DNA from 2 places in the Acidovorax sp. JHL-3 genome. Region 2 is predicted to be linked to the other one. Evidence: riboswitches for the same ligand, from Rfam matches in the RefSeq annotation. Region 2 holds a riboswitch; the other holds the start of a gene.
What was found. Region 2 has a riboswitch for glycine ahead of gcvT (glycine cleavage system aminomethyltransferase GcvT). Riboswitches for the same ligand answer to the same signal wherever they lie in the genome.

Region 1: another riboswitch for glycine. It lies ahead of K226_RS0105675 (D-amino acid dehydrogenase); the one in region 2 lies ahead of gcvT (glycine cleavage system aminomethyltransferase GcvT).

Annotation. Positions count from the first base shown of each region.
Region 1 covers NZ_JAFU01000001.1:1,197,550-1,208,967, forward strand. Annotated here, with positions in the region: gene K226_RS0105635 (glutathione S-transferase) at 1-481, opposite strand, end outside; gene K226_RS20170 (DUF2946 family protein) at 606-974, shown strand; gene K226_RS0105645 (copper chaperone PCu(A)C) at 1,341-1,844, shown strand; gene K226_RS0105650 (PhaM family polyhydroxyalkanoate granule multifunctional regulatory protein) at 1,944-2,792, shown strand; gene K226_RS0105655 (FIST N-terminal domain-containing protein) at 2,850-4,160, shown strand; gene K226_RS0105660 (rhodanese-like domain-containing protein) at 4,308-5,468, opposite strand; gene K226_RS0105665 (sulfite oxidase) at 5,868-7,076, shown strand; gene K226_RS0105670 (cytochrome c) at 7,078-7,425, shown strand; gene K226_RS0105675 (D-amino acid dehydrogenase) at 7,538-8,857, opposite strand; glycine riboswitch at 8,953-9,065, opposite strand; gene K226_RS0105680 (2-keto-4-pentenoate hydratase) at 9,293-10,075, shown strand; gene K226_RS0105685 (YXWGXW repeat-containing protein) at 10,155-10,607, opposite strand; gene K226_RS0105690 (helix-turn-helix transcriptional regulator) at 10,801-11,418, opposite strand, start outside.
Region 2 covers NZ_JAFU01000001.1:2,441,288-2,452,705, forward strand. Annotated here, with positions in the region: gene gcvP (aminomethyl-transferring glycine dehydrogenase) at 1-2,141, opposite strand, end outside; gene gcvH (glycine cleavage system protein GcvH) at 2,270-2,644, opposite strand; gene gcvT (glycine cleavage system aminomethyltransferase GcvT) at 2,701-3,846, opposite strand; glycine riboswitch at 3,891-4,013, opposite strand; glycine riboswitch at 4,027-4,126, opposite strand; gene K226_RS0111495 (TRAP transporter large permease) at 4,133-5,410, opposite strand; gene K226_RS0111500 (TRAP transporter small permease) at 5,496-5,990, opposite strand; gene K226_RS0111505 (TRAP transporter substrate-binding protein) at 6,090-7,061, opposite strand; gene K226_RS0111510 (Lrp/AsnC family transcriptional regulator) at 7,465-7,923, shown strand; gene K226_RS0111515 (ABC transporter ATP-binding protein) at 8,007-8,801, opposite strand; gene K226_RS0111520 (ABC transporter permease) at 8,824-9,714, opposite strand; gene K226_RS0111525 (ABC transporter substrate binding protein) at 9,818-10,789, opposite strand; gene K226_RS0111530 (electron transfer flavoprotein-ubiquinone oxidoreductase) at 11,000-11,418, opposite strand, start outside.

The DNA of each region.
Region 1 (11,418 bases), 1.2 Mb from region 2:
GCAGATGCACGATGGCGGCGCAGTCGGCCAGCGTGAAGCTGTCGCCCGCCACAAAGGGACTGAACTTTGCCAGCTGGCCGAAGGCGGCAATGTTTTTCTCCAGTTGCACGCCCACTTTCTCGCGGGCCGACTCGCTGACGGTACCGCCAAAGAAGGCTTGTGGGTAGAGGTTGCGCGCCACCAGTTCCAGGTGCAGCTCCATGAAGGTGATCAGCTCACGCACCTTGGCGGCGGCAAACGGGTCGGCAGGCAGCAGGGCGGGCTGGGGGTGGGCGGCCTCGATGTAGTCGGTCATTACCGCCGATTCGCACAGCGTGCCCTGGGGTGTGCGCAGGTAGGGCACCTTGCCCAGCGGCGTGGCGCTGGGGTCGGTCTCGCCCACCCAGGCCCGTTCTTCGGTGAAGGGCAGGCCCTTTTCAAGCAGGGCGAGCTTGACCTTGTTGTAGTAGTTGCTGGCTGAAAAGCCGCAGAGTGTCAGCATGGGGGTTGTCTCCGGTGTCGTGGGGTGGAAGCCCACATCGTAGGCGAGCGCACCGGCGAAGTCCGTCGCTCAGATGACCCCGGTCAAGGCCATGGCGGGTTGGCACCCTACAATCAGCGCCGTCATGCGGCACCTCCTGCAAACCCTTCGGCACCTTCGCTGGTTCGCGCGCCTTGCGCTGGCGTGGTTTGCCTTGTCGATCGGCGTGGCCGTGGCTTCGCCGCTGGTCAGTCCGCAGGCCGTAGAGCTGATTTGCGCGGGCTCGGGTGCCATCAAATTGGTGGCGAAAAGCGATGAAGGCGCCCGGGAGACTCCCAGCCACACGCTGGACTGCCCACTGTGCGCCCATGTCGGTGTACCCCCGCCACCCCCGTCGGCAGTGTTGCCGGTCGCCCGCCCCCCGTCGCATGCCCTGGGTTCTGCCCCGCCAGCGCACATTGCGGCCCGCACAGCCGCGCCGCTGCCGCCGCGCGGGCCCCCAGCTGTCTTCTGATTTTGCTATTATTATAATAGCTGTTTGCGCTTTATCGATAAGCGCTAGAGGCCAATTTGGCTTGTAATCAGGAGGCTGCGTGCACCCAAGCTGCGCGGCGCTGGATGTGTCCAGTGCCCTATGCGAATCGACCCCGCGCCCGCGCTACCTGAATGCGCGACGCGCCCATGCCATGGCTGGGCCAGCGCTGGCCAAGGTGTGCAGCGGTTTGCAGGCCGCAAGCCGGGCAGGCAGAAGATTTCCGCGCCTGCGCCGAAGGCCTTGTCTGTGGCAATGTCGACAGCACGCGGCCTCCCGCTGACGTTGTTCCCCTTTCACTGTTTCCCTTTTACTGTTTCCCATTCGTTTTTTACCCAGGAGAACCCCATGACACTGCACCGCATCACCCGTCCCGCACTCTTCGCCCTTGCCCTGCTTGCCGGCCAGGCCCACGCCCAAGCCACTGCCCCCGTGGCGGTGGACGGCGCCTGGGCGCGTGCCACCGTGCAGGGCCAAAAGGCCACGGGTGCCTTCATGCGCCTGACTGCCAAAGACGGCGCGCGCCTGGTGCGCGCCGAGTCGCCAGCAGCCGGCGTGGTCGAAGTGCACGAGATGAAGATGGAAGGCGACATCATGAAAATGCGCGCCATACCCGCGCTCGACCTGCCTGCCGGCAAAACCGTCGAGCTCAAGCCCGGCGGCTACCACGTCATGCTGATGGACCTGAAGGCTCCGTTGGCCAAGGGCTCCAACGTGCCTGTGACCCTGGTGTTCCAGGATGCCAAGGGCGCCGAAACCCAGCTGCCACTGCAGCTGCCGGTGGCCTCGCAAGCACCTGGAGCAGCGGCCTCCGGCATGGGCCAAGGCGCAGCGCACGGAAACAAGCACTGAGCACCGGGGGCTTTCCGGAACGCAAGGCATTGGAGTAAGCTGTGCCAACACGACGCCCTGCGGGGCGCGTGCCAAAGACCCACCTATTGCGGAGCGGCCATGAGCGACACATCCAACTTCGGTTTCGGCAAATTCGTCCCCGGCTTTGACTTTCTGCAAAGCCTGGCCAAAGGGGCCTCCAGCAGCATTCCCCAGCTGCCCAACCTGTCGAACTGGGTGGCGCCCACCATCAGCGTCGAAGAGCTGGAAAAACGCATCGACGAACTCAAGGCCGTGCAGTTCTGGCTGGAGCAGAACTCGCGCGCCCTGACCGCCACCGTCCAGGCGCTGGAGGTGCAAAAGATGACGCTGGCCACGCTCAAGGGCATGAACTTCAGCATGGGCGACGTGGCCAGCGCCTTCAAGCTCAAGCCTGCCGACGGCGTGATGGGCAGCATGCAAAAGGCTGCCGAAACCTTTGCCGGCCGGGCAGCTGCAACTGCTGCAGCAACCCCCGCGCCAGCCGCCGCTGCGCCTGCGCCCGCAGAACCCGTCAAGCCAGCCCAGGCCGCACCGGCCGACGATTCCAAGGGCTCCCAGGCCCCCGAGCCATCCGTGGTGGACCCCATGCATTGGTGGGGCGCGCTGACCAGCCAGTTCCAGCAGATCGCGGCCAACGCCCTGAAAGACGCCGCCAAGCAGACCAGCATCGATCCCACCCATAACGTGGCCACCGGCCTGGCCAAAGAAGCCATGAAGACCGCCACCGACATGGCCAGCCAGTTTGCCGCCAAGGGCATAGAGACCATGCAGGCCGGCCAACGCGCTGCTGCCGGTGCGGCCAAAGCGCCCGCTGCCAAAAAGTCTGCTGCAAAAAAGGCACCTGCCAAATCTGCCAGCAAACCCGCCGCGAAACCCGCCGCCAAAAAAGCCACGGCCCGCCGCGCACCGCGCAAGTCGGCGGGCTGAGATCACTGATCTGGCGGTGCTGCGGGCAGCGCCCGCCACTGCCCGAGAGGTCACACCATGAAACTATTTCCCACCGGCCATGCCACCCACCCCCAGTGGCGCATGGCCGCCGCACTCGTGCTGGCCCAGTTGCGGGCACAGATGTCCCTGCCCGAATACGCATCCGCACCCACGCTGGGCCTGCTCTACATCACCGACCACTACGCCAGCGAAGCGCAGGCGCTGTTCGACTATCTGAGCAGTGAACTGTCCGAGGTGACCGACTGGAGCGGCACCGTGGGCGTGGGCGTCTCGGCCAGCAACGCCGAGTATTTTGACGAGCCCGCGCTCTCCGTGATGCTGCTGGACGTGCCCGCCGACCAGTACCGCGTGTTTTCCGGTGTGGCCCCGTTGCCGCGCAATCCGGCCAGCGGGTTCGAGGCCTACACCGCGCTGGTGCATGCCGATGGCCATACCGCCGAACTGGCCGAGCTGCTGGACGAGATGGCTGCGCGCACCGCCACGGGTTACCTGTTTGGGGGGCTGAGCGCCAGCCGCAGCAACAACGTGCAGTTTGCGGTGGGGGGGGACGGCAACATGGCCGGGCAGGGCGGCGCCAGCGGGGTGTTTGACGGCGGGCTTTCGGGTGTGGCGTTTGGCGCCGGGGTGGCGCTGGTGTCGCGTGTCACGCAAGGTTGCCAGCCCGTGGGCGTGCAGCACACCATCACCGCCGCGCACGAAAACGTGGTGCTGCAGCTCGATGGCGAACCTGCGCTCGATGTGCTGCTCGACACGCTGGAGGTTTCTCTGGACGGTGGCGACCCGCAACCCGCCCTTCGCAAGGTGCGCGCCACGCTGGCCGGGCTGGTCAATGCGGGCGAGCAGCCCCAGGGCCAGCGCCGCACGGGCCATTTCGGCACCGACACGCGTGTGCGCCACATCGTGGGCCTGGATGCCACCCGCCGGGGCGTAGCGCTGGCCGACCATGTGGAACCAGGAATGCACCTGACGTTTTGCCAGCGCAATGTGGCGGCGGCGCGCGCCGACCTCATGCGCATCTGCGCCGAAATCCGCGAAGAGCTTTCGCCCGAAGAGCTGGAGACCGCACCGTTGGTATCGTCCGATGCGCAGGGCGGACAACAGGCCGCAGCCCCTGGCGCCTCCGCTGCTGGTGCGCTGCCACAGACGGGGCGGCGCATCTGTGGCGCGATCTACGTGAGCTGCTCGGGCCGGGGCGGCCCCCACTTTGGCGGCCCCAGTGCCGAACTGCAGATCGTGCGGCATGCGCTGGGCGATGTGCCATTGGTGGGTTTTTTCGCCGGCGGTGAAATTGCGCACCACCACCTGTATGGCTACACCGGCGTGTTGACGGTGTTTGTTGGCGCGTGATGCTGCGCGGGCAGTAGCGCCTGACCTGGCGTACCGTTGGCTTGGTGGTGCGCCGCTGGCCTCAGCCTTCAGGTCAGCAACCCGCGCGCCTGACAGTCATGGGCTTTCTGTCGAAGTTTGTCTGAAGCGCGGGCGATGCCCGTGGCCTCAGCCGCCTTCCGTGGGCAGTCCGCCAGCATCCCATTCGGGCAATCCGCCACGCAGCCAGTACACCGACTTGAAGCCTTTGGCGGCTGCCACCTTGGCCGCCTTGTAGGACTTCCAGCACTCGGCTCCATTGCAGGCAAAGATCACCGGCTTGGTCTTGTCGAGGGAAACCTTGTCGAACGCCTGAAAGTCGTCCTGGGCCGCGTTGAAGGCCACATCCTTGAGGCTTTTCTCCACGTAGGCGGCCAACACCGCGCCCCGGATGCGCTTGGCTTTGAATTCCTTCTCGGTGCGCGTGTCCACCACCACGGCGCCCTGGGCCTGCAACTGCTGCGCCTCCTTGGCGGAAATGCGGGTCACGCCGGGCAGGCCGTTGGGTGTGAACAGGCCCAGTTCGGCCACGCGGCGGTATTCCTGGGCGTCGGGGCGCTGGGTGACCGGCGTCAGCCCGCTGGACACCGTGGCCGTGCCGAACCACTGGCCCAGCTTGCTGCGTGTATCGGCGGGCAGATCCTTGCGCACCACGATCGTGAAGCCGCCCGGCACCGGGTGCGAGGTGGCCAGCACGCGTGCCACGCCGGGGTGGCCCGCCGACCACTCGGCCCATTCATCGGCGCGCACCACGGTGGCGTCCGCAACGCCCAGCGACAACGCGGACAGGCCTGCTTGCGGGTATTTTTCATGCTTTACCGATTTCAGGTCCTGGAACGACAGCCCGGCTTCATTGAGCATGCCGCGCGCCATGTAGGTGTAGACCGAGTCCTGCTGCGGCAGATAGAGCCGCTGGCCTTTCATGGCCGCCACCGCAGGCACATTGGCTGCGCCGATCAGCAGGTATTGCTCGGATTTTTGGGTGGCACCCACCAGTTCATAGCCCCGCTGCAAGGCCGAGGCAGCAACCTGTGCAGGGCCGATGAACACGTCATAGCCCGCGCTGCGGGTGGCCCGCATCACATCGGCCAGGTCTTCGCTGGTGCTGAGCTTCAGGGGCTGGCCTGCTGCCTGTGTCAGGCCTGTTTCCAGCGCACTGCGGACGATGGTGTGGGCCGCCTTCTTGGCGGTGGGTTCCACCGCCACGATGGCCGTCAGCTGGGCCTGGGCCCAGGGGCTGACGAGCAGACACGCCAGCGTGACAGCGGTCCATTGAAAGTTGCGGGGCATGGTTTTTCCTCTTGAATTGTTGAATGGCGGCGCTTCAATTTCACCGTGGCTTGCCGCAATGGACGGTGCGGCGTCGGATTCCACCACGGTGCGAGACCGCACCAGGGCGCGCCCTGCTTGGACCCCGCCGCAATCCGGCGCAGCCCGCGCTTTGGCCTGGCAACTTCCGGGCGTGCGCGTTTGCAACACGGTGAACCGTCTGGCAAATATGCCCCAAGGGTTTGACATTGCGAACACCTGCAGCGGATTTGTTGCACCTGTTTACATCTGTGCTCCAAAAGCGCTTCGCCAAAAACGGCTTCCCACACAAAATCCGCCAAGCCCCTTCTGTGGCGTCGGGCGATCCGGCGTTGCAAGACGGACTTCACCTGTTTCCTTTATTTCCGGAGGACCCTGCCCATGAAGAACCCGATGACACTGCCACGCCGCCACATGTTGGCCGGAAGCGCTGCCGCACTGAGCGCGCTGGGGCTGGCTGGCTGGACTGGCGTTGCACGTGCCCAGGCCGCAGCCACGCCCAAGCCGTTGCCGGGCTACGCCGGCTGGAAGAGCGCCAATGCGCTGATCGTGCACAGCGGCAGCACCCTGGAAACCCGCCGCGCAGCCTTCGGCACCAGCGTGATCACGCCGTCGAACCAGTTGTATGTTCGCAACAATTTGCCCGCACCCGACGCCGCCGTTCTGGAGAACCGCGATGCCTGGACCGTGTCCATCGAGGGCGTCAAAAACCCGCGCACGCTGAGCCTGGCCGAGCTCAAGACGCTGGGCATCGACACCGTCGCCACGGTGCTGCAGTGCTCGGGCAATGGTCGGGGGTTCTTCCCCAGCAAGCCCAGCGGTACGCCGTGGACGGTGGGTGCCGCCGGTTGTGTGGTGTGGAGCGGTGTGCCGCTGCGCAACGTGGTGGCCGCCCTGGGTGGGCTGGTGGACGGCATGGCGTATGTCACCGGAACCGGTGGTGAAAAGCTGCCCGAAGGTGTGGACCCTCTGACCGTTCTTGTCGAGCGCTCGGTGCCCCTGAAGGCGCTGGACGATGCCATCCTGGCCTGGGAAATGAACGGCGAGCCCTTGTCGCTGGCACATGGCGGGCCGCTGCGCCTGGTGGTGCCGGGTTACCAGGGCGTGAACAACATCAAGTACGTGAAGCGGCTGGCGTTCACGCCGACACAGTCGCAGGCGCGCATCATGCAGCACGGCTACCGCATGTCGCCACCCGGCACCAAGGCAAGCCCGGACCAGCCCTCGGTGTGGGAAATGACGGTCAAGTCCTGGATCAACGGCCCGCTGCCCGAGCAAGGCCCCCTCAAGGCCGGTGTGGCGCAGATCCATGGCGTGGCCTTTGGTGGCATGCACGCCGTCAAGGGCGTAGAGGTGTCGGTGGACGGCGGCCAAACCTGGCGGGCCGCGCAACTGGTGGGCCCCGACCTTGGCCGGTTTGCATGGCGCCAGTTTGTGCTGCCAGTGCGCCTGGGGGTCGGTACCTATGTGCTGGCCAGCCGCGCAACCGACATGGCAGGCAATGTGCAGGCCCAGCAGCGCGAAGAAAACGTGGGCGGCTACAACAACGCCAGCTGGAGCGATCACGCCGTGACCGTGACGGTGGCCTGACGTGGCGTTGGCGACGAGGCGCTGGCTGCCACGCGCTTTGGCGGCGGGTGGGCTGGCATTGCTGGCGGGCGCCAGCGTGGCGGCCGACCCTGCCGAAATAGCGCGCGGCAAGCTGCTGTTCACCACCCTGCAGCCGGCCTGCGCCGTTTGCCACACCTTGCAGGCGGCCGGGGCTGAGGGGCAGATCGGCCCGGTGCTGGACGAGCTCAAGCCCGATGCCGACCGCGTGCTGCGCGCGTTGCGCAACGGCATCGGCGTGATGCCCTCCTACGCTGAAAAAATCAGCCCGCAAGACATGCAGGCTTTGGCACGCTTTGTCGCGCATGCCACGGGTGCGGCATCGCCTTGAACGGGGCCGCTCGCCCGCCACAATTCTTGTGGCGGGCCTTTCCTGGCGCGGTGGTTTCGCTCCGGCGCCTTCCCTGTGAAGCGGCTGCAGCCGCTTCGTCCGTTTTGGGGGCTCATGCCACCTTGGCCGCGGGCACCAGCGCATGGGCGCCACGTCCTGCGGCCATTCCCTGGAACGCAAAATCCACCTCTGGCACGCGGCCGCTCACGATGTCGGCCAGCGCCTTGCCCGAGCCGCAGGCGTGCGTCCAGCCCAGCGTGCCGTGGCCGGTGTTGAGAAACAGGTTGCCCACTTTCGTCTGGCCGATCAGCGGCACGTTACTGGGCGTTGCGGGGCGCAGGCCGGTCCAGAACTGCGCCTGGCTCGCGTCGCCCGCACCGGGAAAGAGTTGCTCCACGCGGCGCACGATGGCGTCGCAGCGCACCTGGTTGAGGTCGCGGTTGTAGCCGTTGAGCTCGGCGGTGCCAGCAATGCGCAACCGGTCGCCGCCGCGTTCGCTGGTGTAGCGCGAGAACACCAGCTTGTACTCGTCGTCCGTCAGGCTCACTTGGTGCGCCCGGCTCGCGTCCTTCACCGGCATGGTCACCGAATAGCCCTTGGCCGGGTAAATGGGCAGGCTGATGCCCAGCGGCTGGGCCAGCAGCGGGCTGAACGAGCCCATGGCCAGCACAAACGCATCGCCACGCACGCGCTCGAAGCGGCCTTCGGCGTTGGTCACCTCCACATGGTCGATGCGGCCGCCCGCCTCGCGCAGCGCGGTGATGTGGTGCCCCAGGCGGAACTGCACGCCCGCCGCCTCGCACAGTTTGGCGAGTTCGCGCGTGAACTGGTTGGCGTCGCCCGACTCGTCCTCGGCCGTGAACGTGGCGCCCGCCAGCTGCGGGCGGATGTGGGCCAGGGCGGGCTCGATGCGCACGGCCTCGTCGGCGCTGATGACCTGGCGCTCGCAGCCCAAACCGCGCATCTGCTCGGCGGGGGCCAGAGCGCCGTCGAACTCCTTGGCGTTGGTATAAAAGTGCAGGATGCCCTGCGTGCGCTGGTCGTACTGGATGCCCGTGTCCGCGCGCAGTTGCTGCAGCACGCTGCGGCTGTAGGTGCCCAGGCGCACGATCTGCTCAATGTTGTGGCGCGTGCGCGCCGGGGTGCAGTTGCGCAAAAAGGACAGGCCCCACAGCCACTGGCGCATGTCGGCGCGGATGCGGAACAGCAGCGGCGCATCCTCCTGCCCCAGCCATTGCAGCACCTTCAGCGGCGCGCTGGGGTTGGCCCAGGGTTCGGCGTGGCTCACCGAAATTTGCCCGCCGTTGGCAAAGCTGGTTTCGGCGCCGGGGGCGCCCTGGCGGTCGATGACGGTCACCTCGTGGCCGAGTTGCTGCAGAAAATAAGCCGAAGTCACGCCGAGCAAGCCGGCACCCAAAACGATCACGCGCATGATTTTCAAAGCCTTTCTGGGCTCTGGCGCTTGAAAGACGTGCGCTGGCAGCTATAGGTTCAATAGCGTACAGCTGGCGCATGACTGCCCAAGCTGCCGCTCCCCCTGTCCTTGGTACCTGAGAGATTCACCGCGCGGCCCACATGGCGCTCGGTTTGCTCCTTCGGTGCGCCACACGGGTGTGTGGCGGCTCTCCAGACGGCTTTGATGAATGGTGCAGTACGGGACCTGAGCGTGTATGGGAGTTTGCGCCTTCGGTGCAGCGGCGGGCTTGCGGCCCGCCATGCTCTCCTGCGGGGGCCATTCTAGGAGTGCGCTGGCGGCGGCGGGGTGGTTTTGCTGGCTAATGGGCAGCAATCGTTGCTGATGCTGGCGGGGCAGGACGGGCCTGCGCCTCGCCATAATCCGCCCAGCTTTACCCCAAGGACGCACGCCATGCCTGTTACCGCTTTTGACCCCTTCGCCAGCGCCGCCGTTATCACCATGGCCCGCCAGGGTCGCATGCCCCGGCCACTGGATTTGCCCGTTGCGCTGCGCCCATGCGATGCGGACCAGGCGTATGCCGTGCAGGACGCCGTGGTGCGCGAGCGCGGCGAGATCGCGGGTTGGAAGGTGGGGGCTGCTTCGCCCCAGGCGCTGCCTGCGCGCGCTGCACTCACCCGCGATTCGGTGTTTGTTGCGCCAGCCGGGCAGGCACTGCATCTGCCTGCCGCAGGCTTTGCCGTGATGGGAGTCGAGGCGGAACTGGTGTACGAGCTGGGCATCGATCTACCCGATCGCCCAACGCCTTACAGTGCGGCCGAGGTGCTGGCGGCCATGGCATCCGTGCGTGCCGCCATCGAGGTGTGCGACACGCGCTTTGCCGCCTGGGCGCAGCAGGGCGCGTGGAGCCGCCTGGCCGACCAGGCCTGCCACGGGGCACTTATCGTGGGTTCGGGCACGGCCGATGTGGCTGCAGTGCAGCCCCTGGCACAAGGAGTGAGCCTGTCGGTGAATGGGGCGGTGGCCGTGCAGCACGCCACCTGGAGCAACCCGGCGGGCGACCCCCTGCGGTTGCTGACATGGCTGGCCAACGAAGGTGCGCGCAGCCTGGGCGGGCTGTGCGCCGGCCAGTGGGTGACCACTGGTTCATGCACCGGTACCGTGCTGGTGGCGCCGGGCACGGTGGTGGTGGCCGACTTCCCGGGCCTGGGCCGCGCCGAGCTTCAGCTGGGCTGAAAACCCGCCACGCCTGCACCCGGTTGTGCCGATCCGCGATACATAGCGCTTATTGGCGCTCAGTTGTGCCCGGTTGCAATCAGTTGCGGCGGGGGTTGTCGGGCTGGGGGTCGCGGCGGTTGGGTACGCCGTCACCGTCGCGGTCCCGGTCGTAGCGGTTGGCCACGCCGTCGCGGTCACGGTCCCAGCCGCCGCGCTGCATGGCCCAGCGGCCGTCGTGCTCCATCCAGCGCGGCTCGCGGTAGTGGTAGCCGGGGCGGGCCTTCACCCAGTGGCCTTGCATCCACACATGGCGGTGGCCGCGCCATTCCCAGTGGCCGGGCACCCATGCCATGCCGCGCCGATGGCGGGGCACAGCTTCGTAGCGCGGGGGCGGTGGGGCCTGGTATTGCACCAGCGCCGGGGCGGGGCGCTGGTAGTGGGGGCTGCCCGACTGGATGACGATAGTGGCGCCAACCTGTGCATGCGCCGCCGTCAAGGCGCTCAGCGACAGCAGGGCGATGGAAGCGGCGGCGAGGGCTATGCGTGCCATGGTGTTCTCCTCAGAAAGGATTCCGTGCGGAACCGGGAGCCTTGATCGTGGGGGCACTGCGTCAAGCGCATGTAGGTGCTGTGCGAAGTGTTGTGAAGTTGTGTTTCAGGGCGCCGACTTGCGCGCAGTATTCAGAGGGTTTTTGGCCTGTAACGCCCTACTGGTGAGCGCTGCGTGCTATGAAAAAAATGTGCTAGCGCCGCATGCCCGCAAACGCCTCGAACTCCCAGCTGCGCAGCGCCAGCAGCAGCGTGTAGCCCTCGCGTTCGCTTTGGGGCAGTTTCTGGTCGGCCAGGTGCTGCTGGGCAAAGTCGTGCGCCACGCGCTGCATGCGTTCCATGAAAGCCGGGGCCAGACTGCGGCTGATGGCGCCGTGCACCAGCAGTACCCCCTCGCCTGGGCCGTCAAAGCCACCCGCAAAGTAGTCGAGCAGTGCGTGCTCCCGAAAGTAGTTCATCACCGCGCCGTGCGGGCGCCAGCGGAAGGTCTTGGCGAGCTTGAGGCGGTAGCGGTTGAACGGCCGCAGCTCGATGATGCCGATGCGGTCGAGCTGGGCCAGGTACTGGATGCCCTCGGCCTCGGTCAGGCGGTAGGCGGTGGTCACCTGCTCCAGCGTCCACTGGCTCAGCACGCAAATGGCCATCAGCAGCAGTTTCTTGTCGGCCACCACGGCCCGCTCCTGCTCGGGGGTCAGTTCCCTGAGCAGCGGCTGGTTGTCGGCCACATGCCGGGCCAGGTCGGCAAAGTCCAGCGCCAGCGCGCGGCAGATGGCGTCGATGCGTGACAGCGGCATGTCGCCCTTGGCCAGCAT
Region 2 (11,418 bases):
TGCAGGTTCAGGTGGCTGACGTCGCCGCCAAACTCGCCGGGCGCGGCCACGCCCACCAGGGCGTTCATGTTGGCGCCGTCCACATACACGCGGCCGCCATGGCTGTGTACAAGCTGGCACAGCTCTTTCACCTGCGTCTCGAACACGCCGTGGGTGCTGGGGTAGGTGATCATCACGCAGGCGAGATTCTGGCTGTGCTTTTCGCACTGGGCCTGCAGGTCCGCCATGTCCACGTTGCCGTTGGAGTCGCATTGGGTCACCACCACCTGCATGCCCACCATCTGGGCGCTGGCGGGGTTGGTGCCGTGCGCGCTGCTGGGGATCAGGCAGATGTTGCGGTGGCTGTGCCCCTGGGCTTCGTGGTAGGCCTTGATGGCCAGCAGGCCGGCGTATTCGCCCTGGGAACCGGCGTTGGGCTGCAGGCTGATACCGGCGTAACCCGTGGCCTGGCACAGCCAGGCGCGCAGTTGCTCGTCCAGTTCCTTGTAGCCCTGCAATTGGTTGGCCGGGGCAAAGGGGTGCACGTTGGCAAACTCGGGCCAGGTGATGGGGATCATCTCGCTGGTGGCGTTGAGCTTCATGGTGCAACTGCCCAGCGGGATCATGGTGCGGTCCAGCGCCAGGTCTTTGTCGGACAACTGGCGGATGTAGCGCAGCATGCCGGTCTCACTGTGGTGGGTGTTGAACACCGGGTGCGTGAGGTAGGCACTGGTGCGCAACAGGCTGGCCGGGATGAGATCGGGCGCGCTGGCGGCCAGTGCGTCGATCGTGGGGTGCGCGGCCGTGGGGGCGAAGGCGCGCCAGAGCAAGGCCAGGTCGTCGCGCGTGGTGGTTTCGTCGAGCGACAGGGCCACGCATTGGCCGCGCAGCAGGCGCAGGTTGGCGCCCGCATCCAGCGCGCGCTGAACCACGGCGCGGGCGGCATCAGTGCTGCCCAGGTCCACCGTGAGGGTGTCGAAGGCGGTGGCGTGCAGCGGTGCAAAGCCCAGTTGCTTGAGGCCTGCAGCCAGGATGGCGGTGAAGCGCGCCACGCGCTGACCGATGCGCTTCAAACCTTCGGGGCCGTGGTACACGGCGTACATGCTGGCGATGACGGCGGGCAGTACCTGCGCGGTGCAGATGTTGGAGGTGGCTTTTTCGCGGCGGATGTGTTGCTCGCGCGTCTGCAGCGCCAGGCGGTAAGCGGGCTTGCCGTGCACGTCCACGCTCACGCCCACCAGGCGGCCAGGCATGGAGCGCTTGAACTCGTCGCGGCAGGCCATGTAGGCGGCGTGCGGGCCGCCCGCGCCCATGGGCATGCCAAAGCGCTGGGTGGTGCCAATCACGATGTCGGCGCCCATCTCGCCCGGGGACTTGAGTAGCGTGAGGGCCAGCAGGTCGGCGGCCAGGATGAATGCGGCGCCCTTGCTGTGGATGACGTCGGCGCTCATCTGCCAGTCGGCCAGCCAGCCGCTGGAGCCGGGGTACTGGTTGATGGCGGCGAAGTAGTCGTCCTGGCCGATGGCGGCCATCCATTCGTCGCCCGAGCGGACCACCTTGACCATCAGGCCCAGCGGCGCGGCGCGCGTCTGGATAACCTCGATGGTCTGCGGGTGGCAGTCGCCGCTGACGATCAGAGTGTTGCCCTTGGCCTTGACCGAGCGCTTGGCCAGCGTCATGGCCTCGGCGGCGGCGGTGGCCTCGTCGAGCATGGAGGCGTTGGCAATGGGCATGCCGGTGAGGTCGCACACCATGGTCTGGAAGTTGATCAGCGCCTCCATGCGGCCCTGCGAGATTTCGGCCTGGTAGGGCGTGTAGGCCGTGTACCAGGCGGGGTTCTCCAGAATGTTGCGCAGAATCACGCCGGGCGTGTGCGTGCCGTAATAGCCTTGGCCGATGAAGCTTTTGAGCACCTGGTTTTTGGATGCAATCGCCTTGAGCTCGGCCAGCGCGGCGGCTTCGGTCGCGGGGGGCGGAAGGTCCATGGTCTGGCTGCGCGCGATGGAGCGCGGCACGATGCCGTCGATGAGGGCACGGCGCGAGGCCTCGCCAATCACCGACAGCATGTGGGCTTCGTCGGCCGCGTCGATGCCGATGTGGCGGGGCAGGAACTCGGTGGTGTTTTCGAGTGCGGACAAGGGCAGGGCGGCGGGCATCTGCATGGCGGAACCAGTCTCAAAGGCTATTAAAAAGAGAGCTGCCAGCGCTTGCATTTAAACAGATTCAAGCACTTTTCATATTGAAGGTGCCTGAATTCAAGCGCGGGCAGCTATGGTTTTTGCTGCGGCGCTCAGGCGCTGGCGGCAAAGCTCGAATAGGTGGTCTCGTCCATCAGGGCATCGAGCTGCGATGCGTCGGACAGCTTGACCTTGAAGAACCAGCCGGCATTCAGCGGGTCAGAGTTGGCCAGCGACGGGTCGGCACGCAGGGCTTCGTTCACCTCGACGACTTCGCCGGAGACCGGCATGTACACGTCGGCAGCAGCCTTGACGGACTCGACCACTCCTGCCACGTCGCCCTGGGCAAAGGTGGTGCCCACGGCGGGCAGGTCGACAAACACCACATCACCCAGGGCGTCCTGGGCGTGCACGGTGATGCCCACCACGGCAGCGTTGGCGTCGGCGGCGTTGACCCACTCGTGGTCTTTGGAAAATTTGATCGTCATGGGAAAGGTTCCTGAAAGATGAAGGGAATCCGGAATGTAGCCTGCGCTGCAGGCTTTTAGCCGCGGTAGTAACGCGTGGGCACGAAGGGGGTGGCGCACACTTCCATGGGCACGGCCTTGCCGCGCACGATGGCGTGGACGCGCGTGCCCACGGCGGCATGCTGCGGGTCCACATAGGCCAGGGCGATGGGTTTGTCGAAGCTGGGGCCCAGCAGGCCGCTGGTGACTTCGCCGATCTTCTGGCCTTCGGTCGTTTGCAGCTCGGTGTGCTCGCGCACGGGTACGCGCTCCAGGGCGACCAGGCCCACGCGCTTGCGCGTCAGGCTGGCGGGGTTGTCGAGCTGGGCCAGCACCGTGTCGGCTCCGGGGAAGCCGCCCGCGCGCGCGCCGCCGGTGCGGCGCACCTTCTGCATGGCCCAGTTCAAGGCCGCTTCCACGGGCGTGGTGGTGGTGTCGATGTCGTTGCCATAGAGGCACAGGCCCGCTTCGAGGCGCAGCGAGTTGCGCGCGCCCAGGCCGATGGGTTTGACTTCGGGCTGGGCCAGCAGCGCGCGCGCCAGGGTGTCGGCCTGCGCGGCGGGCACCGAGATCTCGAACCCGTCCTCGCCCGTGTAGCCACTGCGCGTGACGAAGCACTCACAACCGGCAATCTGGAAGTTGCCGCCGGTCATGAACACCAGCTTCTCCACGCCGGGCGCCAGGCGCGCCAGGGCCGTGGCCGCCTGCGGGCCTTGCAGGGCGAGCAGGGCGTGGTCGGGCATCGGAATGACCTGGCAGCGCTGGCCGATGCGCGCCTGGATATGGGCTAAGTCGCCCACCTTGCAGGCGCCGTTGACGATGACGAAGATTTCATCCTGTGCCACGCGGAAGAACATCAGGTCGTCGATGATGCCGCCCGCGTCGTTCAGCAGCAGGCCGTAGCGCTGCTTGCCCACGGGCAGGTCGATCACGTCCACGGGCATCAGGCTCTCAAACGCTGCGGCGGCATCCGGGCCGACCAGGCGCAACTGGCCCATGTGCGACACATCGAACAGACCTGCGGCCTGGCGGGTGTGCAGGTGCTCGGCCATGAGGCCCATACCTGGACCTTGGTACTGCACCGGCATGGAATAACCGGCGAACGGCACCATGCGGGCGCCCAGTTCGATGTGCAGCGCGTTGAGGGGCGTGGTGAGCAGGGGTGCGGCGGCAGGTGCGGACATGAAAGCTCCAGGGCAAATGGGGGCCGTGGCACCAGTGCCACGGGATTTGCCCTGCTGTCCGCTTTACCTGAGAGATTCACCACGGCGCCCTGGCTGGCCGCGCGGCTTGCTCCTTCGGTGGATGGCCTGTGCGTTGCGCGCGGCCACCTCTCTCCAGCAAGGGAACGCCCGCATCACTGCGGGCGGTTGCCAGTCCTTTTGCCTGAGCGTTCGGCGGGTGCCTGCGCCTTCGGCGGTGCTGCTCGCGGATAAGCGGAGCACTCTCTCCTGACGGGGCCGATTGTACTTACTTCGCGTACACCAGATCGCGCAGCGTGAGCGAAATGGAGGGCACGTAGGTGATGACCAGCAGGCACACCAGAATCACGCCGACAAACGGCAGCAGGTGCGTGACGACGCGGTCCAGCGATATGCGCGCCACCGTGCAGGCCGCAAACAGGTTCACGCCAAAAGGCGGCGTGATCATGCCGAGCGCGAGGTTCACCACCATGATCAGGCCGAAATGCACCGGGTCCACGCCAAAGTGCATGGCCACGGGCGCCAGGATGGGCGCCAGCACGATGATGGCCGCGCTGGTCTCGATGAACATGCCAATGAAGAACAACGCCGCGTTCACACCCAGCAGAAAGAGCGCGGGGGATTGCAGCACCGATTCCAGCCAGCGGCCAATGGCATCGGGCACGCCGGCGCGCGTGATGAGAAACGCAAACAACCCGGCGTTGGCGATGATGAACATGATCACCGCCGACGAGATGGCCGACTTGCGCAGAATGGCGAACAGGTCCTTGATCTTGATTTCGCGGTAAATCACCACGCCGATGATCAACGCGTAAAAAACGGCCACGGCAGACGCCTCGGTGGGCGTGAAAACGCCGCCGTAGATGCCGCCCAGAATGATCACGGGCATGAACAATGCCCACCCGGCCTGCAGCGCGGCACGGCCAAAGGGCATGCGGCCATCGCCATCGTTCTTGCCCCAGCCTTTGTATTTGCACCAGGCCCACACAAACAGCATCAGTGCGCCGCTGATCAGGAGGCCCGGGCCAAAGCCGGCAATGAACAGCTCGCCAATCGACACCTCGGCGCTCACGCCATACAGGATGAGCGGGATGGAGGGCGGAATGATCACGCCCAGCTCGGCACTGGTGGCCTGCAGCGCTGCGGCATAGCTGGTGGGGTAGCCATGCTTGATGAGCGCGGGGATCAGGATGGCGCCAATGGCAAATGTGGTGGCCACCGACGAGCCCGACACGGCTGCAAAGATCATGCAGGTGAGCACGCAGGTCATGGGCAGGCCACCCTGCACGCCACCCACGATGCTTTTGGCAAACTCGACCAGCCGCCGCGAGATGCCTCCGGTTTCCATCAGGTTGCCCGCCAGGATGAAGAACGGAATGGCGGCCAGCGGAAACTTGTTGATCGAGGCAAACATCTCTTTCACCGCGATCAGCATGTTGGCGTTGGCCACCTGAATGCCCAGGATGGAGGCCAGCCCGATCGACACGGCCACGGAAACGGTGAGTGCAAAGCACAGCACCATGGTGGAGATCATGACCATGCTCATATTAGGGCCCCCACGCTCGGCATTGCATGTCCTCGCTGCCCCCCGAGGGGGCAGTTCGCTTGCTGGAGGCGGCTCGGCGCGGCGCTCATTGCGCAGTCTCCAGTTCCATGCGCTGGGGATCGACCAGGTTGCCAATGATGCCAATCACACAAAACAGGCCACCCACTGGCATGGCGAGATAGGCCCAGAACATCGACACCGATTCCAGCCCGGCCATGCTTTGCACGCCGCCGCGCTGCGCGTAGTCCCAGCCCCACCAGATGATCACGCCGATCAGTGCCAGCGCGGCCAGTGACACCACCCAGTCAAGCACGCGGCGAATGCGCGGCGGGCTCCAGCGGTACAGCACGTCCACGCTCACCATGGCGCCCTGTCGAAAGGCGGCCGGGATGGCCAGAAACACCATCCAGATCAGGCTGAAACGGATCAGCACTTCGGTCCATTCGGCGGGTTGCTCGAACACGAAGCGCATGAGGATCTGGAACATGCCCAGCGCAGCGGCCAGCGCCAGCATGGCGCAGGCGCCCAGCATGGCCGCCCAGGTGCAACCGCGCTCAAAGATAAGAAACATGTTTTTCATGGGCGGCACGGGCCAGAAAGCGCATTGTAAGAGTAAAAACGCCCGTTGGCGCTTTGCCAACGGGCGTTGGTAGCTATCAAAAAGAAAGCGATCGGCGGCTTATTTGACGTTGCGGATCTTGTCGAGCGTGGCCTTGCCAAACTGCTTTTCAAACTCGGCATTCACCGGGGCCAGGGCTGCCACGAACTTGGCCTTGTCCACGTTGTCGATCACGGTCATGCCCTTGGAGCGCAGGTCGGCCACGCCCTTGGCATCGTCCTCGTCCACGCGCGCACGGTTGGCCTTGGTGCCTTCTTTGGCGGCATCGAGGAAAGCCTGCTTGTCGGCAGCGCTGAGCTTGTCGAACGAGGCCTTGTTCATCACGAAGATGCAGGGCGAATACACATGGCCCGTGAGCGTGAGGTGCTTTTGCACCTGGTCGAACTTGGCCGAGATGATGACGGGCAGCGGGTTCTCCTGGCCGTCCACGGTGCCTTGCTGCAGGGCGGTAAACACCTCGGGGAAAGCCATGGGCGTGGTGATGATGCCAAAGCCCTTGTAGGCGGCGATGTGCACGGGGTTCTCCATGGTGCGCATCTTCAGGCCCTTGAGGTCGCCGGGCTCCTTCACGTCGCGCTTGCTGTTGGTCATGTGGCGAAAGCCGTTTTCGGCCCAGGCCAACGCCTTGAAACCCTTGCTGTCGAACTTGGTCAGCATCTCCTGGCCGATTGGGCCGTCGAGCACGGCGCGCGCATGGACCTTGTCGCGGAACAGGAAGGGCACATCGAGAATTTTGGTCTCGGGCACAAAGTTGGGGATGGGGCCGGTGGAGCTGAAGGCCAGCTCCTGCGTGCCCAGCTGCACGGCTTCAACCGACTCGCGCTCGCCACCCAGTGCGCCGTTGTAGAAGGTTTGCACCTTGTAGCGGCCGCCCGTGCGCTTTTCGACTTCCTTGGCAAAGGTGTCGATGGCAATCCCCTGGTGGGAGTTCTGCGCCGTCGAGATGCTGATGCGCATGGTGGTCTGCGCGGCGGCGCTGGCCATGAAGCCGATGGCAAGACCGAGGCCGACGACGAGTCTGGTCAATTGCATGGTGTCTCCTGAAGGGGGATGGTTGCGTGCGGCCTGCGGTGCAGGCTGCGGCGCGGGCCTGCGCCGCGCACTGCAAAAATTATGGCGCTGCAGCATGGCGCCGGGCATCGGGGTTTGTGCTGGTAAGCATGCTTATCAGCGGCGTGCCAGCCGCATCGCAGCGCACCGGGGTCGCATGCGGGACAGGGCAGCAATAGAAGGCGTCGAGGGGAGAGGCTTGCCAAGCGCCCCGGGCGGGCGGTAACCCGCCGGGGCCTTGTCAGTTTGTGCACCCGGGTACGAGCGCCTTGATGCAGCAAAGTATGCAGCGCGGGAGGCCGATAAATCTTCTGAATTTGCGTTGATTTTCGCTATTCAAAGAAAAATATTCTGCCAAAGCGCAATTTTTGAAATAATGCGGCCCATGGACCGTCTTGACAGAAAAATTCTCTCCGTTTTGCAGGCCAACGCCCGCGCCAGCCTGCAGGAGATCGGCCAGGCCGTGGGCCTGAGCCCCTCGCCGTGCTGGGGGCGCATCAAGAAGATGGAAGAGGCCGGCGTGATCGAGGGCTACACGGTGCGCCTCAATCCGCGCGCGCTTGATCTGGCGGACACCGTGCTGGTAATGGTCACGCTCGACAGCCATTCGGACAACACGCTCGAAAAATTTGGCGAAACCCTGGCCAGCATTCCCGAGGTGATCGAGGCACACCTGGTGTCTGGCGACTACGACTACCTGCTGCGCGTGGTGGTCAAAGACACGCGCGACTACGAGCGCCTGCTGCGCGAGAAGCTCTACAAGATCAAGGGCATACGCCACAGCCGCTCCAGCTTTGTGCTGCGCACGCTCAAAAAAGCCGATCTGCCGCTGTTTGTGGACTGATTTTCCAAAAAATAGCCGCTTGCGCTTGTCCTACAAGCGCTAGCAGCTATTTATTTGATAATGCTTTGGTGAGCGTGCGGGTGTCAGCCCAGCAGCAGGGCGTCGTCGGCCAGCTTTTCGCCGCGCACTTTCTCGAACATCTGCAGCAGGTCGGGCACATCCAGGCGCTTGCGCTCTTCGCCGGAAACGTCAAGCACCACCTGGCCCTGGTGCAGCATCACGGTGCGCTCGCCCACGTCCAGCGCCTGGCGCATGCTGTGCGTGACCATCATGGTGGTCAGCTGGCTTTCGGCCACGATGCGCTCGGTCAGCCGCAGCACGAAGTCGGCGGTGCGGGGGTCGAGTGCGGCGGTGTGCTCGTCGAGCAGCAGGATGCGGGACGGCTGCAGCGCGGCCATCAACAGGCTCACGGCCTGGCGCTGGCCGCCCGAGAGCAGGCCGATGCGGTCGGTGAGGCGGTTTTCCAGCCCCAGGCCCAGTGTGGCCAGGCGCTCGCGAAAGCCCTCGCGCATGGACGCCTTGACGGCACGGCCCAGGTTGCGGAACGCGCCGCGGCGCTGCGCCAGCGCCATGTTTTCTTCGATGGTGAGGTCTTCGCAGGTGCCGGCCATCGGGTCTTGGAAGACGCGGGCCACGCGCTCGGCGCGGGCCCACACGGGCATGCGCGTGACGTCGACGCCATCGATGGCGATGCGGCCACTGTCCACCGACTGGTCGCCCGAGATGGCGTTGAGAAAGGTGGACTTGCCGGCGCCGTTGGAGCCGATGACGGTGACGAACTGCCCGGCCGGAATGTCCAGCGACATGCCGCGCAGGGCGCGGGTTTCAATCGGCGTGCCGGGGTTGAAGGTGATTTCGAGGTGTTGGGCGCTCAGCATGGGGCTCTTTCGGTGCGCGGGTTCAGGACGGCTTGCGCTTGGCAAACTTGCGCTTGAGCTGCGGAATCACCAGCGCCACCGCCACCAGCACGGCAGTGACCAGGTTCAGGTCTTGCGCCTTGAGGCCGATGAAGTCGCTGTTGAGCGCCAGGGCGATGAAAAAACGGTACGCAATGGCGCCAATGACCACAGCCAGCGTGGCATACACCAGGCGGCGCGAGGGCAGGATGCTTTCGCCCACGATCACGGCGGCCAGGCCGATGACGATGGTGCCAATGCCCATGGAAATGTCCGAGCCGCCCTGGGTTTGCGCAAACAGTGCGCCGGCCAGGCCCACCAGGCCGTTGGAAATGGCCATGCCCAGCAGCAGCATGGCGCCGGTGTTCACGCCCTGGGCGCGGGCCATGCGCGCATTCGAGCCCGTGGCGCGGATGGCCAGACCCCGTTCGGTGGCAAAGAACCAGTCGAGCAGCAGCTTGGCGGCCAGCACGATGAAGACCAGGATCAGCGGACGCGCAATGTAGTCCTGCATGCCTTCGGGCTGCAGCAGCACGAACAGCGTGGGGTCGTTGATGAGGGGTACGTTGGGCCCGCCCATGATGCGCAGGTTGATCGAATACAGCGCAATCATCATCAAGATGCTGGCCAGCAGGTCCATGATCTTGAGCTTGACGTTGAGCCAGCCGGTGATCAGCCCGGCCACCGCCCCCGCCGCCGTGGCGGCCAGCGTGGCCACCCAGGCGTTGGTGCCGGTGGAGATCAGGATGGCGCACACGGCACCGCCCAGCGGAAAGCTGCCATCCACCGTGAGGTCGGGAAAGCGCAGCAGCCGGAACGAAATGAAAACGCCCAGGGCCACCAGGCTGAAGATCAGGCCGATTTCAACGGCGCCGAGCAGGGAAAAGAAGGACATGGGCAGCGGGGCCAGCAAGGGGAAAAACAAAGCAGGAGCCACGCGGGGCATGGCTCCTGCCGGAGGGGCCGGGCATGCGCCCAGCCCTGCAGCACGGCGGTGCTTACTGCACCACTTGCGCTGCCGACTTGACCAGCGCGTCGGACAGCTTCACGCCCTGCTTTTCGGCAGCGCCGGGGTTCACGAACAGTTCCATCTTGGTGCTGATCTCGGGCTTGATGTCGCCGGGCTTTTCGCCCTTGAGGATGCGCGCCACCATGCGGCCGGTCTGCTCGCCCAGATCGCGGTAGTTGATGCCGAAGGCGGCGATGGCGCCGCGCTTGACGCTATCCGTGTCCGAGGCCACCAGCGGAATCTTGGCGTCCTGGCCCACCTTCACCAGCGCCTCGTAGGCCGAAACCACGTTGTTGTCGGTGCTGGTGTAGATCACATCGACCTTGCCGATCAGGCTGCGCGCGGCGCTGCTCACGTCCACCGAGCGGGGCGCTGCGGCCTCGACCAGCGTCATGCCCAGCTTGGGCAGCAGCGTCTGCAATTGCTTGACCACGACGACCGAGTTGGCCTCGCCGGGGTTGTAGACCACGCCCACGCGCTTGGCACCGGGCACCACCTGCTTGACCAGGTCCATCTGCTTGTCGAGCGCCAGCAGGTCGGACACGCCGGTCACGTTGGTGTGCGAAGGCTCCCAGTTTTTCACGAGCTTGGCGGCCACGGGGTCGGTCACGGCCGAGAAGACGACCGGGACAGTCTTGGTCGCGGCAATCACGGCCTGGGCCGATGGCGTGGCAATGGCCACGATGGCATCGGGTTTGTCGCCAATGAACTTGCGCGCGATTTGCGCCGCGGTGCCGGTATTGCCTTGGGCGCTCTGGTATTGCCACTTGAGGTTCTTGCCCGCTTCAAAGCCGGCTTCCTTGAGGGCGGCCTGCACGCCATCGCGCACGGAATCGAGGGCAGGGTGTTCGACGATCGCGGTCACTGCCACGGATTTTTGCTGCGCGCTGGCGGGTGCCACGGCGGCAACGGCCAGGGCCAGGGCACCCAGGGACATCCAGGGCATTTTCTTCATGTTCATCTGCGCGGTCTTTCTGGTTTTGGGATGGATCGGGTCGGCCTGCACTCGCAGGCGCGGGGCCGACGGGCAAGTTTACTGCGGCGCAACATTGCCACGCTGGGTCAAGCAAGCCTCCCCGTGGCGGGGTCGGGCTTTCAGCGCAGTTGTGGCTGAAATATCAACAAAAAAGGCCTGCAGCGCAGGCCCTTCATGCGCGAGCTGCTATGGTTTTTACATGCCCGAGTAGTTGGGGCCGCCGCCGCCTTCGGGTGTGACCCAGACAATGTTTTGCGTCGGGTCCTTGATGTCGCAGGTCTTGCAGTGCACGCAGTTTTGCGCGTTGATCTGCAGGCGCTGGGCATCGCCGCCCTTGGCCGTATCGGGCACGAACTCGTACACGCCGGCCGGGCAGTAGCGGGACTCGGGACCGGCATATTTGACCAGGTTGATGTTCACCGGCACGCTGGCGTCTTTCAGCGTGAGGTGCGCTGGCTGGTTTTCGGCGTGGTTGGTGTTGCTCACGAACACGCTGGAGAGGCGGTCGAAGGTGATCTTGCCATCGGGCTTGGGATAAACGATGGGCTTGCACTCGGCGGCGGGCTTCAGATAGGCGTGGTCGGGCTTGTCGCGGTGCAGCGTCCATGGGATGT